One region of the Streptomyces sp. KL116D genome, then DNA from elsewhere that is predicted to be linked to it. Evidence: riboswitches for the same ligand, from Rfam matches in the RefSeq annotation. Region 1 holds a riboswitch; the other holds the start of a gene.
What was found. A riboswitch is a leader RNA that binds a small molecule or an ion and turns the genes downstream of it on or off. The one in region 1 is predicted to bind cobalamin.

Region 1 (7,202 bases):
GCGTGAAGGTTGACGCGATACTTTATCGCTCCGATTGGGGTGTTTTGCGCGCGAGTTGCCTCGTCGGGCGTATGGGCGCGCCGCCCCCCCGTGCCGGGTCCGCCGTTCGAGGCTCCCCCTCCGACGACCGGCGGACCCGGGCCTCGACCGTGCGCCGCGGCGGGAGAGCGAGGGCACGGGAGGCTCTGCGCAGCAGCATCTCAGGGGGGCGCACCGGTGAGGTGGGGCCGAATGTCCCTCCTGGGGGGCCGAACGGCCCCGCTTCCCGGACACGGACCGGGCACGGACTGCACACGGACTGCATACGGAGCGCGCACGGACCGCACACCGACCGCGGGCACCGGCCGCCGGCACCCCCGGCCCGCCCCCGCTAGACGGCTCCGGCGTCCCGCAGCGCGCCGATCGCCTCCGCGGCGTAGCCCAGCTCTGTCAGGACCGCCTCCGTGTGCTCGCCCACGCCCGGGACCGGGTCCATCCGCGGCGCCACGCCGGTCAGCGTCGCCGGGGGCAGCAGGGCGCGGACCGGGCCGCCGGGGGTGGGCACGTCGCGCCAGCGGTCGCGGCCGGCCAGCACCGGATGGTCCAGCAGGTCAGCGACCGTGTTGAGCCGGGCGTTCGCGACCTTGGCGCGGTCCAGGACCGCGACCGCCTCGTCGGCGGTGAGCTCGGCGAAGCGGGCCGTGACGATCGCGTCGAGTTCGGCGCGGCGGGCCACGCGCGCCGAGTTGCGGTGGAACCGCGGGTCCGTCGCCAGGGGCGCGTCGTCGAGGAACTCCGCGCAGAAGGAGGCCCATTCGCGCTCGTTCTGGATCGCCAGGAGCACCGTCGCACCGTCCGCCGCGGCGTAGGGCCCGTACGGTGCGATCGTCGCGTGCGCGGCGCCGACCCGCGGCGGCTGCGCACCCGAATACGCCGTGTAGTAGGCCGGATACCCCATCCACTCCGCCAGCGCCTCGAAGAGGGAGACCGAGACCGCGCGCGCGACGCCCGTGGCCCGGCGTTCGTACAGCGCCGTGAGGATGCCGGAGAACGCGTACATGCCGGCCGCGATGTCGGCGATCGCGATGCCCACCTTCGCGGGTGCCTCGGGCGTGCCCGTCACCGACACGACGCCCGTCTCGCACTGCACGAGCAGGTCGTAGGCCTTGCGGTCGGACCACGGCCCGTCCGCGCCGTAGCCGGAGATGTCGCAGACCACGAGGGACGGGTGGCGCTCGGCCAACTCGCCCGCGGACAGGCCGAGTCGGGACGCCGCGCCCGGCGCGAGGTTCTGCACGAAGACGTCGGCGCCGGCCAGCAGCCGCTCCAGGACCTCACGGCCGCCGGGCGTCTTCACGTCGAGCGTCACCGAGTCCTTCGAGCGGTTCAGCCACACGAAGTGACTGGACTGCCCGTGCACCGTCTCGTCGTAGCGGCGCGCGAAGTCGCCCTCGCCGGGCCGCTCCACCTTGATCACCCGCGCGCCCAGATCGGCCAGCTGCCGGGTGGCGAACGGCGCCGCCACCGCCTGTTCGAGACTGACGACGGTGATGCCCGCGAGGGGCAGGTGGGCGGCGGCCATGGGGCATCCTCCGTGCTCGTACGGCGTGTCGTCGTGCACCGTATGCGACGGTGACCGGCGTGGCGCGGCCGCCCTCGGCCACCGGCGCCCCCGTGGCGCTAGGCGCCGTCGGCCAGCCGCGCCGACCAGCGTTGTTCGACCTTGGCCAGGCGCCAGTAGGCGATCGCCGCCGCCCACACGACGACGAACAGGCCGACGATGACGTAGCCGACGTTGTCGAGATCGAGTGCGGCGATCCAGCCGGTCACCGCGTCCGTCAGGTCGAGCTTCTCGTGCAGCACGCCGACGAGTTCGATGGTGCCGATGAAGAACGCGACCGCGATCGACAGGCCCGTGATGGTGAGGTTGTAGAACACCTTGCGCACCGGGTTGGCGAACGCCCACTGGTAGGCGAAGTTCATGAAGGTGCCGTCGAGGGTGTCGAACAGGCTCATGCCCGCGGCGAACAGCAGCGGCAGGCACAGGATCGCGTACCAGGGCAGACCCGCCGCCGCGCCGCTGCCCGCCATCACCATCAGCGTCACCTCGGTCGCGGTGTCGAAGCCGAGGCCGAAGAGGAAGCCGAGCGGGTACATCTGCCCGGGCCGGGTGATGGACCGGGTGAAGCGGCCGAGCACGCGGTTCATGAACCCCCGGGAATCCAGGTGCTGTTCGAGCTCCGTCTCGTCGTAGGATCCCGCGCGCATCGACCTGAACACCTTCAGGATGCCGGCCAGGGCGACGAGGTTGAGCGCGGCGATGAGGTAGAGGAACGTCCCGGAGACCGTCGTCCCGACGACGCCCAGCGCCTGGTGGGCGCGCGAGTCGTCGTCCATGAGCGTGCCGGCCAGGGCCGCGCCGCCGGCGACGAGCGCCGCCATCGCGACGACCACGCTGGAGTGGCCGAGCGCGAACCAGAAGCCGACCGAGACGGGACGCTTGCCGTCCGCCATCAGCTTGCGGGTGGTGTTGTCGATGGCGGCGATGTGGTCGGCGTCGAAGGCGTGCCGCATGCCGAGGGTGTACGCGGTGACGCCCAGGCCGATGCCGAACGCCTTGTCGTCGACCTCGTAGTGGCCGGGGACGACGAGCAGGAAGAGCACGCCGAAGGCGACGACGTGCAGGGCCAGGATCACGGCCATGAGGCCCGCGGTGCGCACGGTGTCCTCACGGCGCCAGCGGAAGTCGGGGTTCGGCCCGGTGGGCCGCGCGGGGGAGTTCGCGGACAGGGTCATACGGCGGTCACGCTCCAGCACCTCGTGGATCACTTCGTGAGATGCCGTGGCCGGTCTCCTGGCTTACGGGCGTGCGCCGCCGCTCCTGCCTTCCCAGCTGCCGGGCGGCAGCCAGTGGCACGGGTGGAGCGGTGCGCTCCGGACCTGGGGGTCCGGAACCCGATCACAGTGGCGAGGGCCGCTCCGGACTCGGCCCCCTGAGGGGCTGTCACCGGTCTTCCCGAACACCACGGCCCGCCCACCCTAGGCGGCCCGGGCGCCGCCCGCGCAGCCGGACCCCGTACGGGTAGGCAAGATCACATCGGGGGCGAGCCGGGCGTCACCGGCCGCCGGACCTGCTCCGGGCCCGCCTGATCTCCTCGTACGCCATGTCCCGGCCCTCCCAGTGGGAGCCGTCCACCGACTTGCCGGGCTCCAGGTCCTTGTAGACCTCGAAGAAGTGGGTGATCTCCAGCCGGTCGAACTCGGGGATGTCCTCGATGTCCCGGACCGACGCGTGCCGCGGGTCGTGCGCGGGGACGCAGAGGATCTTCTCGTCCGGGCCCTTCTCGTCGCTCATCACGAACATGCCGATCGCCCGGCACTCGATGGTGCAGCCGGGGAACGTGGCGTCGCCGGTCAGCACGAGCGCGTCCAGCGGGTCGCCGTCGCCGCCGAGCGTGCCGTCGACGTAGCCGTAGTCGGCGGGGTACTGGGTCGACGTGAACAGCATCCGGTCGAGCCGGATCCGGCCCAACTCGTGGTCCATCTCGTACTTGTTGCGGGAGCCCTGCGGGATCTCCACGATCACGTCGAACGCCTCGTCGCGCGCGTCACTGCCGCCCAATGTGGCCTCCTTGCCCCATTGCTGCCCGCTCGTTGGACCCGAGTGTGCGCCGTGCGCGGCGAGGGCGGAACCCCTCAGGCGGCGGGGGGAATGACGAATTCGAGTTCGGGCCGGTCCCAGGCGACGGCCGGCGGGCGCGCGGGCGCGGTGCCCGTGCGCCGCGCGCCCATGCTGCGGTAGAAGCCCTCGGCGGGCGGGTGCGAGACGACACGGACCCGGTCGAGACCGGCCGCCTGCGCCTCGGTCCGCATGTGCGCGACGAGCAGCCGGCCGATGCCGAGCCCCTGCGCCGCGTCCGCGACGAACATCAGGTCCAGCTCGGCCGGCGCGAGGACCAGCGCGTAGAAACCGAGGACCCGGTCGTCGGCCGTGTCCACCGCCACGAACACGCGGTGCGTCTCGATGTAGTCCGGGCCCACCCGGTACCCCTCGACCATCGCCGCGTACGGGCCTTCGTAGGCGCGGGAGCCGCGGACGAGCCGGGTGAGGCGCTTGGCGTCGCGCGCGGTGGCCGGACGGATCGCCACGGCCGGGCCCCGCCCCGGACGTGTAATGCTCGAAGTCATAGGACGAGTATTACGCATCCCGGGGGTGTGGTCACCCCGTGGGGACCGTCGAATGCACCTGTCGCAGGAACGCGGCGTTGTCCGGGGAGTGCCGCAGCTTGTCGAGCAGCGCCTCGTACGAGGACTGGCCGTCGCGGCTCTGCAGGGCGCGGCGCAGGCCGCGGACCGCGGCCGACTCGGCGGCGGGCAGCAGGAGTTCCTCGCGGCGCGTGCCCGACGGCGTGATGTCGACGGCCGGGAAGACGCGGTGATTGGCAAGGGTGCGGTCGAGGCGGAGCTCCATGTTGCCGGTGCTCTTGAGCTCCTCGAAGAAGTAGTCGTCGGCGCGCGACCCGGTGTCGACGAGGGCCGTCGCCAGGATGGTCAGCGACCCCGCCTCCTCGGTGTTGCGCGCCGCGCCGAACAGTCGCTTCGGGCCGTGCAGCGCCGCCGCGTCGACGCCGCCGGACAGCGTGCGGCCGCCCTTGGCGGAGGCGTTGTTGTGGGCGCGGCACAGCCGGGTGATCGAGTCGAGCAGGATCACCACGTCGCGGCCCTGCTCGACGAGGCGCTTGGCGCGCTCCACGGCGAGTTCGGCGAGCGCGACATGGGTCTTGGCCGGGCGGTCGAACGTCGAGGCGAGCACCTCGCCGCGCACGGAGCGCCGCATGTCGGTGACCTCCTCGGGCCGCTCGTCGAGGAGCACCACCATGAGGTGGGCCTCGGGGTGGTTGACGGCGACCGCCGCCGCGAGCTGCTGCAGCAGCACCGTCTTGCCGGTCTTCGGGGGCGCGACGATCAGGCCGCGCTGCCCCTTGCCGACGGGCGCGAACAGGTCGACGACGCGGCCCGTGAGCCCGCTCACCGGGCTCTCCAGGCGCAGCCGTTCGGCGGGGTGGAGAGGGGTGAGGTCGGCGAAGTGCGGCCGGGTGCGGGCGCCGCCGACGGGTTCGGCCTCGGTGAGCGTGTGCGGCCGCCCGCACACTCCGGTGACGAAGTCGCCCTTGCGCAGGCCGAGTTGGCGGATGAGCCGGGCGGGGACCTGGACGTCGTCCGGAGTGGGGAGCAGGTCTCCCGTCCGCAGGAATCCGTTCCCGTTGGCGCCGGTGTCCAGGATGCCGGCGGCGCGGACGGGCGCCTTGGGGGGTGCTGTGGTGGTGGGGGGTTCGAAGGTGGTGGTCATGGTCGGTCACGGTCCTTTCGCGGACGTCGTGTCGTACGCGGGCAGGGAAGGGGTGGGGAATCCGGCGACTGGAGGGAGCGGATGTGTCACGCTCGGTGGCCGGGAGAGGGCCTGGGGGCAAGCCGGGCAAGAGCCCGTCGAAACCTGCTGACCAGGAACGATGCGCGCGGTGACACCGGCCGGAGAGCGGCGGGAGGTCCTGCGCTGAGAGAGGTGGATCGGCACCGGCGCCTCAGAAGGGGCGTACACACGTGCCACAGCGAGAGTACCACCACACCCCCGGTGCGCGGCAAGACCGGATTTCGGCCGACCGCCGTCACTATGCTGATCCGCCATGTTCACACCCCAGGGCCCCACCCTCCGCGAGCTGGCCGTCCAGGCGCTGTCGTCCGTCGAGCGCGGCTACGACCTGCTCGCCCCGAAGTTCGACCACACCCCGTTCCGCACCCCCGACGCCGTCCTCGCCCCGGTCACCCGCGTGCTGCGCGAGCTCGGCCCGTACGAGACCGGGCTCGACCTGTGCTGCGGGACCGGGGCCGGGCTCGGGGTGCTGCGCGAAGTCGGTACGGAGCGGGCCGTGGGGGTCGACTTCAGCGCGGGGATGCTGGAGGTCGCCGGGCGGGGCGAGCCGACCGCCTCGTACGTGCGCGGTGACGCCCTCGCCCTCCCCTTCGGGCCCGTCTTCGATCTGGTGGTCAGCTTCGGCGCGTTCGGCCACTTCCTGCCCCAGCAGCATCCGGCGCTCTTCGCGCAGGTGCACCGGGTCCTGCGCCCCGGCGGGCAGTTCGCCTTCCCGATGCCCGCGCCCGCGCGGCCGGGATCGAGGGGCTACTGGGCGATGCTCGGCTTCGACACGGTGATGCGGGTGCGCAACGCGCTGTGGCGCCCGCCGTTCGTCATGTACTACCGGGCGTTCCGGTTCGGCGACGTGCGCCGGGAGCTGACGCGCGCCGGCTTCGACGTGACGCTGCGGGCGCTGCCCGAGCTCGGCGAGCGCCCCGACGGCAGTCCGCGCTGCCGGCTCGTGGTGGCGACGCGCCGGGCGTAGCCGTCAGACACCTTCCCGTTCCACCGGGAGCCACAGCTCGGCGTCCGCCTCGGTGCCGTCCGCGGACAGCCGGGTGCGCAGGATCTCGGGGCCGGGGCGGCTGCGGTAGGGGTTCGAAGGGAACCACTGCGTGAAGACGTCCCGCCACAGCTCCTGGATGGCCTGCGGTGCGGGACCTGACACCGTGAACACGGCCCAGGTGCCGGCCGCGACGGGCAGGACCTCGGTGCCCGCGGGCGGGGGCGCGGACGTGAGCACGCCGTGCCAGTAGTCGAGCTCGGTGCCCTCGGCGCGGCTCGGGTCCAGATCGTCGCAGACCGCGACGATGCCGTGCGGCTCCTGGTCCGACGCCTTCGCCAGGCCTTCCACGGCCTGCCGGTCGAGACCGCGCACGAAGTCGATGATCGCCCGGTTCGGTCCCGCGTGGACCAGCGGGACCCGGGCCTTGAATCCGACGACGGTGAGATCCGGCCGGTCCACCACGCGGTAGCGCATGCTGCTGCTCCCCTCGACGGTGAGGCGGAAGGAGAGCCGGGGCTGGGAGACGAGCGCCGCGCCGGTGCGCCGGGCCTCGCCGGGCCCGACCCCGTGCACGGCGCGGAAGGCCCGGGCGAACGCCTCGCCCGACCCGTAGCCGTACCGCACCGCGATCTCCAGCAGCGAGTCCCGCCCGGCGAGCACCTCGGCGCCCGCGACGGTCAGCCGGCGGCGGCGCAGGTACTCGGACAGCGGCATGCCCGCGAGCGCGGAGAACATCCGGCGCAGGTGGTACTCGGAGGTCGCCGCGATCCGGGCCAGGTCGGCCACGTCGACGTCCTCGTCGAG
Region 2 (7,202 bases), on a different contig from region 1:
TCGACACGGTGTTCACCTTCGCCGACCGGGACATCGTCACGCTCTACCCGAGGATCATGGATTCGGTGCACACGTTCTCGCTGCGCCCCAGCGACAGGGCACCCGGCCTGGACATCGTCGACGAGGGCTCGGCGGCGTTCGTCGACGTGGTGGCCAAGTCCCTCGGGCTGCCGCGGTTGCAGGTCATCGAGACCGGCGGTGACGTCTACGCGTCCGAGCGCCAGCAGTGGGACAGCGGCAACAACGCCGTGGCCCTGGAGCCGGGCGTCGTCTTCACCTACGACCGCAACACCCAGACCAACACGCTGCTGCGCAAGGCCGGGGTCGAGGTCATCACCATCGTCGGCGCCGAGCTGGGCCGCGGGCGCGGCGGCGGTCACTGCATGACCTGCCCCATCGTCCGCGACCCGGTCGACTTCTGACCGGCGCCGGGCGGTGCGGGGTGCGCCGGCTGTGGTGGGTGGTGGCCTTCGTGGTGGCCGCGCTCTCGACGCTGACCGTCGTCACGACGGCCACGGTCCGCGCCACCGTGCTCTCCCCCGCCTTCCACGAGTCGGTCCTCGACGAGCAGGACGCGTACGACCGGCTCTACAACGAGGTCCTGGTCGACCCCGAGGCCGCCCCGGTCACCCGTGACCTCCTCGCCCGACTGTCCGTGCCCGAGGCCAAGGTCACCTCGAACATCAAGCTGGTGCTGCCGCCGGACACCGTCCGCGCGCTCACCCGGCAGCAGATCCAGGCGGTCGTCGGCTACCTCAACGGCGACCGCGCCTCGCTCGTCCTGGCCGTCGACGTACGCCCGGTCCTCGCCAACCTCAACGACCTGGCCCACACCTACTTCGGTGATCTCGTGGCCGGGCTCCAGGACCGCGCCGAGCCCGACTTCGACCGGTTCACCGCCGATCTGTCGACGGCGCTGCAAGAGGTGTCAAAGGGGCGGGTCCCGGACGGTCTGCCGTCGCTGCCGCTGACCCCGGAGCAGGCCGAGTGGGCTGCCGACGCGGTGCTGCGCGTCCTGCCCGCCGAGGAGCGTGCGGCGCTGCGGCCCGAGATCGAGACGGCGCTGGCCGACGGGGACATCGCCACGGTGCTCGCGGCCGTGGCACCCGCCGTCGTCTCGGACCGCACCCGGGACGCGGCGCGGCAGCTCCAGGACGTCGTGGGCGGCGGCACCTGGGATCTCACCGAGACCCTGGCGGCGTCCGGCAACGAGCTCGCCGCGCTGCACCGCCTGCGGCCCTACACGGCCGTCGGGGTCGGCCTGGTGGAGTCGCTGGCGGCCGTCCTGCTCCTGGTCTCGCTCACGGCCCTGTGGTTCCTCGGCCCCTCGCGGCCCGACCGGCGGCTGACGCGGCTGGGACAGCCGCTCCTCGTGGGCGGGGTGCTCGCCGCCGTCGCCGTGGCCGTGATCCGGGTCGTCACCGGCGGGCGCGTCGTCGACCCGCCCGCCCAGTGGCCGACGAGCCTGGCCCGGCTCGTCGACGACGTGCAGCACGGCGCCGTCGGCCACATCACCGGCACCGCGCTGCTCGCGGCGGCCGTCCCGGTGGTCGCGGGAGTCGTGCTGACCGGGGTCGGCCGGTATCTGTGGGTACGGCGGCCGCGGGCCCTGCCTTCGCGGCGGATCGTCGGGGTCGGCGCGGGGGCCGCCGCCGTCGCCGTGGCGGGCATGGTCGCCGTGCCGCTCGTGACCAGCCCCGCGGCGCCACGCGTGTGCCAGGGCAGCGCGGCGCTCTGCGACCGCCCGTACGACGAGGTGGCGTACCTGACGTCGCACAACGCGATGTCGACGACGGTCGACCGGTTCATCGGGCCGCTCCAGGACCCCGGGATCACCGCGCAGCTGGACGACGGGGTGCGGGCCCTGCAGATCGACACCTACCGGTGGGAGCGGCCCGACGAGATCACCGCGCGGCTCGCCGACTCCGACTTCACGTCCGCGCAGCGGGAGTTCATCGCCGACGCGGTCAACCGGTTCAATCCGCCGCGCGACGGGCTGTGGCTGTGCCACTCGGTGTGCAGGGCAGGGGCGATCGCGCTGGTGCCGACGCTGCGGGAGATCGGCGACTGGATGCGGGAGCATCCGACGGAGGTCGTCACGCTGATCATCCAGGACGCGATCAGCGGACAGGACACGGAACAGGCCTTCACCGAGGCCGGGTTGACCGATCTGATCCACACGCCCGACCCGGACCCCGCGAAGCCGTGGCCGACGCTCGGCGAGATGACGGACAGCGGCCGGCGCCTCGTCGTCTTCGCCGAACAGGCCGACGGGCCCGCGGACTGGTACCGCAACTTCTACCGCTACGGCATGGAGACCCCGTTCGCCTTCCGCTCCCCCGACGCGATGACCTGCGCCCCGTACCGCGGCGGCGACGACCGCCGGCTCTTCCTGCTCAACCACTTCATCACCATCGACGGCGGCAGCCGCCTCGACGCGGGCACGGTCAACGCGCGCCGCTTCCTGCTCGACCGGGCGCACCGCTGCGAGCGGGAACGCGGCCGCCCGGTCACCTTCGTCGCCGTCGACTACACCACGATCGGCGACGCGCAGGGCGCCGTGGCGGCGCTCAACGCGGAACGCTGACGCCGGCCGCCCCGTTCGCCCCGGCCGGCCGGGCCGTGCACCTCCTGTGATAGCTTCCGAACGCCAGTCGTACCTTTGTGCGTACTTGTACGTACACGGGTCAGGGAATCCGGTGGAAGTCCGGAACTGACGCGCAGCGGTGAGGGTGACGGGCGGGGCAACTGCCACTGGGCCGGGAGACCGGCCTGGGAAGGCGCTCCGTCCGGACGATCCCGAGTCCGAAGACCTGCTGGCGGCCTCCGGAACCGATCAGCGGCCGGGGGCGGACCGTAGGCCGGCTCCGCGTATGAGCCCTGGACGCAGAGGAACTCCCGTGCCGTTCGCACGTCAAGTCCGCCGTGCCGCACCGCTGTTGGCGGGTGCGCTGCTGCTCACCGGATGCGGCGGCTCCACAACCGCCACCACCGACGACGGAGCGCGGGCGGCCGTCACCCTGGACAACTGCGGCACGAAGGTCCGGGTCGAGCGCACCCCGCGCCGCGCCGTCGCCCTCGACCAGGGCTCCGCCGAGATCATGCTCTCGCTCGGTCTCGCCGACCGGATGGTGGGCACCGCGACCTGGACCGATCCGGTCCTGAAGAACCTGGCGAAGGCGAACGCGAAGGTGCCCCGGCTGGCCGACCGCTATCCGTCCTTCGAGAAGGTCCTGGACACCGAACCGGACTTCGCCGCCGCCTCGTTCACGTACACGCTCGGCAAGGGCGGGGTGGCGCCCCGGGAGGAGTTCGAGAAGCTCGGCGTCCCCACCTACCTCTCCCCCACCGACTGCGTGGGCAAGGACAACAGCGGCGACGGCGACGGGAAGCGCACGACCGCGCTCAGCCTCGACACGGTCTACGGCGAGATCCGCGACCTGGCGCGCGTCTTCGACGTCGAGGAGCGCGGCGAGAAGCTCATCGGCCGGCTCAAGGCCCGGGTCAGCGAGGCGACGTCGGGCATCGACGCCGAGGACGTGACCCTGCTGCACTGGTTCGCGAACTCCGACTCGCCCTACATGGCGGGCTGTTGCGGCGCGCCGGGCATCGTCACGAAGGAGCTCGGCGCGCGGAACGTCTTCGACGACACGCGCGAGGAGTGGCCGCAGGTCAACTGGGAGACCGTCGCGGACCGCGACCCGGACGTGCTCGTCATCGGCGATCTGACGCGCCGCTCGCAGTCGGCGGAGTCCGCCGCGCAGAAGATCGAGTTCCTGGAGTCCGACCCGGTCACCAAGAACATGACGGCCGTCCGCAAGAAGCGGTACGTGCTGCTCAGCGGGCAGGCGATGAACCCGACCATCCGTACCGTCGACGGCATCGAGCAAGTGGCCGCCGCCCTGCGCGAGTTCGGCCTCGTCGGCGCCGGGAAGCAGGCCGGGTGACCGCGCTGCGCCCCGGCCTCTCCTGGGCGGCCGGCCTGCTCGCGCTGTGCGCGTCGGTCGCCGTCGCGATCACCGTGGGCCCGGCGCAGATCCGGGTCGGTGACGTCTGGTCGACGGTGGCCGCCCACGCCGGCTGGGGCGTCTCGGACCTGTCGCCGATCCGGGACGGCATCGTCTGGAACCTGCGGCTGCCGCGCACGCTGCTGGCCGCGGTGTGCGGGGCGGGCCTCGCGGTGTGCGGCACGGTGCTCCAGGCGCTGCTGCGCAATCCGCTCGCGGACCCGTTCGTGCTGGGCGTGTCGTCGGGGGCGTCGACCGGGGCCGTGCTCGTCGTGGTGCTGGGGCTCGGCGGCGGGGCGCTCTCGGTGTCCGGCGGCGCGTTCCTCGGCGCGCTCGTCTCGTTCGCGATGGTGCTGCTGCTCAGCCACACGCTGGGCGGCACCACGGACCGGGTGGTGCTCTGCGGGGTCGCCGCGATGCAGCTGTTCTCCTCGCTGACCTCGTTCGTCGTGCTGACCGCGGCGGATGCGGAGACCACGCGCGGCGTGCTGTTCTGGCTGCTCGGCTCGCTCGGCGGGGTCGGCTGGACCGAGGTGTGGCTGTGCCTGTCCGTGCTGGTCGTCGCGCTCGCCGTGTGCCTCGGGTACGGCAGGACCCTGGACGCGTTCGCGTTCGGTCCCGAGGCGGCGGCCGCGCTCGGCGTGCACGTCGCCAGGACCCGGCTCGTCCTGCTGTGCGTGACCGCGCTGCTGACCGCGGCGCTGGTCAGCGCGGCGGGCGCGATCGGCTTCGTGGGCCTGGTCCTGCCGCACGCGGCGCGCGCCCTCGTCGGCCCCGGACACACCCGGCTGCTGCCGGTCACCGCGGTGGCCGGGGCGGTGTTCCTGGTGTGGGTGGACACGTTGGCGCGTACGGTCCTCGAACCGCAGGAGGTGCCGGTGGGAGTGGTGACGTCACTGATCGGGGTGCCCGCGTTCGTGCTGGTCCTCTACCGCGGCAGGAGCGTCCGATGAGCCTGGAGGGCAAGGCGCTGTCCTGGACGCCGGGCGGTCCGCTCGTCCTGGACGGCGTGGACCTCACCCCGCGGCCCGGCTCCGTGACGGGGCTGCTCGGCCCGAACGGCTCGGGCAAGTCCACCCTGCTGCGGCTCCTCGCCGGGGTGCTCGCGCCGTCGAGCGGTGTGGTCACCCTGGACGGCGACCCGCTGTCGTCGGTGCCGCGCAGGACGGCGGCCCGGCGGATCGCCATGGTGCAGCAACAGGCGGATACCCAGGTCGAGTTGACCGTCGCCGACGTCGTGCGCCTGGGACGCGTACCGCACCGTCGCGCGTGGGCGCCCGCGTCGGCGGCCGACGAGGCAGCGGTCCGCGCCGCCCTGGACCGCAGCGGCCTGGCCGACCGGGGCCACCGGCTGTGGCACACCCTGTCGGGCGGGGAGCGCCAGCGCGTGCAGATCGCCCGCGCCCTGGCGCAGGAGCCGCGCGAGCTGCTGCTCGACGAGCCGACGAACCACCTGGACATCCAGCACCAGCTGGAGCTCCTCGACCTGATCCGCGGCCTCGACCTCACCAGCGTCGTGGCCCTGCACGACCTGAACCTGGCCGCCGCCTACTGCGACGGCGTCGTCGTCCTCGACGGCGGCCGGGTCGTCGCCGCGGGCGAACCGGCCGACGTCCTCACGGAGGGCCTCATCGCGCAGGTGTACGGGGTACGGGCCCGGGTCGTCCGTCCGGGCCCCGGCGAGCCCCCGCACATCCGCTTCCTCGGCGTCGTCGCCGGCCCCGGGGACCCCGCGGCCGGCTCCTAGACGGGGCAGGGCCGGTACTCCAGGCCCAGTTCGTGGTCGACGGCGGCGCTGGTGCGGGTCGACGCGTCGATGACCTGCTGCCACGATCCGTACTTGGCGTACAGCTGGTCGGCGGTCGGGCCGAGCGGGTTGCCGTACTTGGCGGTGTTGCGGGCCTCCAGGACGGCGACCTCCTCCGGGCTCATCCCGGCGCGGGTGATCTCCTTGGCGTCGTTGCGCATGTCGACCATGCGGCGGGCGACGTCCTCGTCGGAGGCGCCGGCGTCCCGCATCTCGGCCTGCGTGCGCCGCATGTCCTCCAGGAGCCCGTGGTAGTCCTGCCGGATGTCCCGGGCGACGACCTTCTCGGGCCAGTTCATCTCGCGGATCCGGCAGACCACGGCGTCCTTGCTCGTGCAGGGCTCGGCGGTGGGGCCGGTCGACTCGAGCGGCGCGACGACGACGGAGCCGCACGGCTCGTCCGCGAGCGCCGGGGCGGCCGCCCCGGCGAGCAGGCCTGCGGCCGCGACCAGCGGAAGGAGAACGCGGCGCGACAGCCGCCGGGGCAGGGGAAGCGGAATGGAGCGGGAGGGGAGGGAGTGCATGGGCGCATCCTGGGGGCGCCGGCCGCGCCGCCCGGGGAGGCGCGGCGCTCATGTCACTCGAACCGGTCGGGGTCCCCCGCGCCGCGCCGTACGATCTCGGCCTCTCCGCCGGAGAAGTCGACGACGGTGGTGGGCACGGTGCCGCAGTCCCCGGAGTCGAGGACGGCGTCGACGGCGTGGTCGAGGCGCTCCTTGATCTCCCAGCCCTGGGTGAGCGGTTCGTCCTCGCCGGGCAGCAGCAGGGTGCTGGACAGCAGCGGCTCGCCGAGTTCGGCGAGGAGCGCCTGGGTGACGACGTGGTCCGGGATGCGCACGCCGACGGTCTTCTTCTTCGGGTGCTGGAGCTGCCGCGGCACCTCCCGGGTCGCGGGCAGGATGAACGTGTAGCTGCCGGGCGTGGCCGCCTTGATGGCGCGGAACACGTCGTTGTCGATGTGCACGAACTTGCCGAGCTGCGCGAAGTCCTGGCACACCAGCGTGAAGTGGTGCCGGTCGTCGAGGTGCCGGATCGCGCGGATCCGGTCGACGCCGTCGCGGTTGCCGAGCCGGCAGCCCAGCGCGTAGCACGAGTCGGTGGGATAGGCGACGAGCGCGCTGTCGCGGATGCCGTCGGCGACCGCGGTGATGATGCGCTGCTGCGGGTTCGCGGGGTGTACGTCGAAGTACCTGGCCATTGGGCGAGCGTACGGGATCACGGCCGCGGGGCCCTGTCGCGCGGTCCCGGAAAACGCGGCGTATGCGTGCGACGCTCGCGAGCGGGCAGAGGCTTGTACACGCGCGACAATCCCGACACCGGCCCACCCTGCTCACGCGCGAAGCCGGGTTCACGGCCCATACTGGAGCGGCATCGCTCCCTCACAGAAC

Region 2: it holds a riboswitch for cobalamin, as region 1 does, so the genes downstream of both, RBJ77_RS15940 (ABC transporter substrate-binding protein) here and RBJ77_RS47130 (HoxN/HupN/NixA family nickel/cobalt transporter) in region 1, are expected to answer to the same signal.

What each region holds. Positions count from the first base shown of each region.
Region 1 is NZ_JASERH010000127.1:11,565-18,766, reverse strand. Features, by position in the region: gene RBJ77_RS47135 (CaiB/BaiF CoA transferase family protein) at 371-1,561, opposite strand; gene RBJ77_RS47130 (HoxN/HupN/NixA family nickel/cobalt transporter) at 1,660-2,775, opposite strand; cobalamin riboswitch at 2,806-3,022, opposite strand; gene RBJ77_RS47125 (inorganic diphosphatase) at 3,095-3,601, opposite strand; gene RBJ77_RS47120 (GNAT family N-acetyltransferase) at 3,676-4,167, opposite strand; gene rho (transcription termination factor Rho) at 4,199-5,329, opposite strand; gene RBJ77_RS47110 (class I SAM-dependent methyltransferase) at 5,664-6,377, shown strand; gene RBJ77_RS47105 (helix-turn-helix domain-containing protein) at 6,381-7,202, opposite strand, start outside.
Region 2 is NZ_JASERH010000040.1:11,472-18,673, forward strand. Features, by position in the region: gene RBJ77_RS15930 (arginine deiminase) at 1-422, shown strand, start outside; gene RBJ77_RS15935 (hypothetical protein) at 443-2,587, shown strand; cobalamin riboswitch at 2,635-2,836, shown strand; gene RBJ77_RS15940 (ABC transporter substrate-binding protein) at 2,874-3,947, shown strand; gene RBJ77_RS15945 (FecCD family ABC transporter permease) at 3,944-4,960, shown strand; gene RBJ77_RS15950 (ABC transporter ATP-binding protein) at 4,957-5,754, shown strand; gene RBJ77_RS15955 (hypothetical protein) at 5,751-6,338, opposite strand; gene RBJ77_RS15960 (L-threonylcarbamoyladenylate synthase) at 6,392-7,012, opposite strand.